DNA from 2 places in the Candidatus Ruminimicrobium bovinum genome. Region 2 is predicted to be linked to the other one. Evidence: riboswitches for the same ligand, from Rfam matches in the RefSeq annotation. Region 2 holds a riboswitch; the other holds the start of a gene.
The links. A riboswitch is a leader RNA that binds a small molecule or an ion and turns the genes downstream of it on or off. The one in region 2 is predicted to bind cobalamin.
Positions count from the first base shown of each region.

Region 1 (2,190 bases), on a different contig from region 2:
GGGATACCGTATTTTGCCGTTATTTCCCATAACAATTTAAGTTCGGGGTTGTCCCAATCAAAATCTTTTCCTATATTGTATGTGGGGATAGGAAAGCTGAAAACTCTTCCTTTTGCATCGCCTTCAAGCATAACTTCCAAAAATGCTTTGTTTAAAATATCCATTTCTTTTTGGAACTGTCCGTAAGTTTTATCCTGCGGTTTTCCGCCGATAATTACGGCTTCGTCTTTATAGTGTTTTGGAACTTTTAAGTCAAAAGTTAAATTTGTAAAAGGAGATTGAAAACCTACTCTTGTGGGAACATTCAAATTAAACAAAAATTCCTGTAATGCCTGCTTTACTTCTTTAAAAGATAAATTGTCATAGGCAATAAACGGTGCAAGCAATGTATCAAAACTTGAAAATGCCTGTGCACCTGCAGCTTCACCCTGTAAGGTAAAAAAGAAATTTACAATTTGCCCCAATGCACTTTTAAAATGTTTTGCCGGATAAGATTCAATTTTACCTGCAACACCTTTAAATCCGGTAACCAATAAATCGTATAAATCCCAACCTACACAGTATACACCGAGAATTCCCAAATCGTGTATGTGTAAATCGCCTTCGGTGTGTGCCTGTTTTATTTCATTAGGATAAATTTTATTTAACCAATAAGCTTTGCTGACTTCGGAAGATATATAGTTGTTTAATCCCTGCAACGAATACGACATATTGCTGTTTTCTTTTACCTGCCAGTCTTTTTTTGATAAATATTGGTCAACCAAATCAATATTGAAATTTGAAATAACATCTCTTATTTTTGAATGTTGGTCTCTGTATATAATGTATGCTTTTGCCGATGCTTTATAAGGAGAATTTAATAAAACTTCTTCAACGATATCCTGTATTTGTTCAACGGTAGGTTTCCCGTTACTGACGGTTTCCTGTGCAATACTCAAAACTTTAACCGTTAATTTTGAAGCTGTCTGCTCATCAAATTCGCCCGTTGCCTGACCTGCCTTTAAAATTGCCTGTTGGATTTTTTTGGAATTGAATTTTTCCTGTTTGCCGTCTCTTTTTAGAATACAATCAAAAACCGAAAGGATTTGTTCCATTTTGCATTTCTCCTATTTATCAAAAAATTTTTATTTTTACATAAATATGGAAATGCACCCTGATTTTCTTGTTTCCATTAATATTATAAAAAGTTATTCCTCGACAACTTTTATAAGCGATATGTATTTATTGGCAGGTCTTCTGGCTTAAGGGTAATAACCTACTGAACTTTATCTTCCCGCTTAAAAATAAGCAGTGATTGTTTTGATTAAAAGTTTTTCGTCCCCTATCACAGCACCGGGAGTGCTTCCGATTTTAACGGAATTTCCTATTAAGTTTGTAAAAAAACACCAACAAAATTTTCAAAATATGAATTGATTATATTTTTTATTTTTTAATTTGTCAATAAGAAAAACACAATATAAAGTATTTTATATTGTGTTTTAATCAATATGTTGTATAAGTTAATTTGTATTAAAATTTAATTTCCGTGCCGAAATATACGGCAGCACCGGGCATTTGCATAACAGGAAAAGCATCGGTTTGCCTGTCGATAAATATTTCGTAATCTTGGTTTGTTAAGTTCTGCCCGTTAACAAATAATTTTATATTCGTATTTACTTCGTAAGCAAGTTTTGCATTTACTACGGTAAAATCATTCAATCTGTTTTGTTTATTATCTGCGGCATAATATTCACCTACATACATGCCGTTTAATGTTAAGCTCCATTTATTTACTTTAAAATTAACTTCGGTATCTATTTTTTGTTCGGGCCTGCCTTGTGTATGTTTGCCAGCATTAAAATAAGTATATCCGGCTTTTGCATTTACATATTTATTAAAAACATAACCCGCAACAATTTCCGAACCTTTAAATTCGTAATCTCCTGCATTTCTGAATTTTCCTTTTTCAACCTGAATTAAATTATCACCTTTCATTACAAACCCGGTAATATTAAAAGTAAAATCTTCTTTTTTTATGTCAAAACCTACTTCATAATTATTGATTACTTCAGGTTTTAAATTTTCATTACTTGTAGGTAGCAGATACAATTCATTCAAATACGGGCTTCTGAATGCTCTGCTGTATAAGCCCTTTAAAAACATATCTTTTATAAATTCATATTCCAACCCTGCCCTTGCAGCAACAAAATC
Region 1 is NZ_CACWEU010000021.1:3,566-5,755, forward strand. It holds gene ACMUOV_RS00585 (ribonucleoside triphosphate reductase) at 1-1,094, opposite strand, end outside; cobalamin riboswitch at 1,209-1,405, opposite strand; gene ACMUOV_RS00590 (TonB-dependent receptor) at 1,510-2,190, opposite strand, start outside.
Region 1: it holds a riboswitch for cobalamin, as region 2 does, so the genes downstream of both, ACMUOV_RS00585 (ribonucleoside triphosphate reductase) here and ACMUOV_RS03870 (MFS transporter) in region 2, are expected to answer to the same signal.

Region 2 (2,190 bases):
CGCCGGTTATTATGATACTTGTTTTTTCTTTGTTTATTTCTGCCGTTATATTGTCAACAAAAATTGAATTTCTTTTAATGTTGTCAAGATAATACGATTGCAAAATTTCATTGTCGGTAATTTCTAAAATTTCTTTTTTGTTTTTAATAAAATTTGATGTTGAAACGATATTTTTAAATTTGTCTTTATCCGAGAACAGCTGAGTTGCTTCGTTAAAATTTAATTTCAGTTCCGCATATTTTTTTAATAATTTTAAATATTCATCGGCAAAAACAAGCTTGGAAATGTTTTCTTGCTTAAAAAGTTTTTCTCTTATGTCGTTTTGTAAAACTTCTTTTTCCTTTAAAAAATTGTTTATGCTAAAAGTTTCTTCAATACGATATTTATTGTATAAAACGTTTATATAACCTAAAGAGTTTTTTTCTAAAAAATTTCCTGCAAAGTCATAGATATAAATTAAACTTTCTTCAACGGTTTTGTTTTTTAGGTTATTAAGTAACAAATTGTATTTGTTAAACGGCATTTTTGTTTTTAACATTGCCAATAAATGTTGTATGGTTTGAGTATCGTATTTTTCTTTTTTAAGTTGTTGTTCGTATTGTTTTATTAAAATAAATTTTTCAATGTCGGGATAGTTTTTAAGTTCAACACCTGTTTTATTTATTATGTTTTTTAATAAGATAAGATTTTTATCTTGTTCGAAATTATTATAGGAAAAAATTTTATCATATATAAGCATATCATCGGAATAAAATTTAAGTTTTTGTTTTTTTATATTTTTTTGTGCGGTATTTATTGCGGATAATAAATATATTTTATTTTTTAATATCAAATAGTATTTTTGTAACGATTTTTTATATAACTCAAAATTTTCAATGCCGTATAATTTGGATTTTTTTTCAAGATAGGAAAAATATTCACCGCCGCTTAACAAGCCGTTTTTTAACATTTTTTCAAATACTTTTTGTTTTATATCATTATCGATATTGTCAAATGCCGAAATATCTACATAGCCCTTTGGAGCCCCTTCAATAAAAATTTTATCTACATCAAACCGTGTGTCAAAATATTTAATAATTGAACAGATATTTTTTTGAACATACGGTTGGCAATGCATATCCAAAATAATCAATACATCCGGTTTTGTTTTATAATCGGTAATATTTGTTTCAAATAATTTACCGAACTTTAAATTTGTGTCGTTTAAAACCGAAAGTTGCGGTATTTCCGATAAAGGTTGTTTTGGTATAGGACTGTTTGCAAATATGTTTTGAGGTATTAACACCGTAATAAGATATGCAAACAAAGAAATTATTGATACTGCTTTTTTGAACATTTTTCCCCTCGGAAAATAAGAAAACTTAAATAGACCGGACTTTTATACCGTTGCGGGGCAGTGTTGGAATTTAACCAAACTTCCTTTTAAGTTTTTCATAAAAATCTGCTGTAAATAACACAAATATATATTATACATCAAAAAACCGCTATTGTAAAACTTTTTCAAAATTAAAAGTTGACGGTGAATTTGATTTTATTTTTCCGTTTAAACAATTAATTAATAAATTTATAAAATTGCCGTCCGGTTCAATATACGATAAATCTATTGCGAAAGAATTAATTTTTAATTTTAATAATGTTTGTTTATATTCAAAAAGATTAACAGGATATTTCGGTATTATCGTAATAAAATTATTATCTTTTAAAATTTGAAAATTATCTTTGTTTGTTTTTATTACTGTTTTGTTTTTTATATCGGTTGTCATTTTTGATACTGCCAATTTAGGGAAACCGAACAGATATACTATAAGGTTATTACTTAAATTATGCGATAAATTTTTTATGTTGCTTAAATTATCTTCCCACGAAATTGTAAAAGCTTTAATATTGTTCTTTTCCAAAAGTTCTGCCGCATAAGTGTTTAAAGTATATAAAAATTGACCGCCGTAAAGATTAACGTTTAAATTTTTAAAAAATTCAAAATGAGATAAATTATTTATAAAAAAATTTTGGCATTTATTTTTTACAAGTTTTAATAATATGTTTTTAAAATCGTTTAAATTTTGTTCATCAATATAAGACGGTAATTCAAAATAATATTTATCTTTATTTTTCAGCATATTAATTTGATCAAAATTATCATGCTGTAAACATATTATAATTTTTGAATTGAGTTTTTCGGTTAAATTTAAC
Region 2 is NZ_CACWEU010000105.1:3,181-5,370, reverse strand. It holds gene ACMUOV_RS03870 (MFS transporter) at 1-1,336, opposite strand, end outside; adenosylcobalamin (AdoCbl) riboswitch at 1,331-1,446, opposite strand; gene ACMUOV_RS03865 (peptidase U32 family protein) at 1,485-2,190, opposite strand, start outside.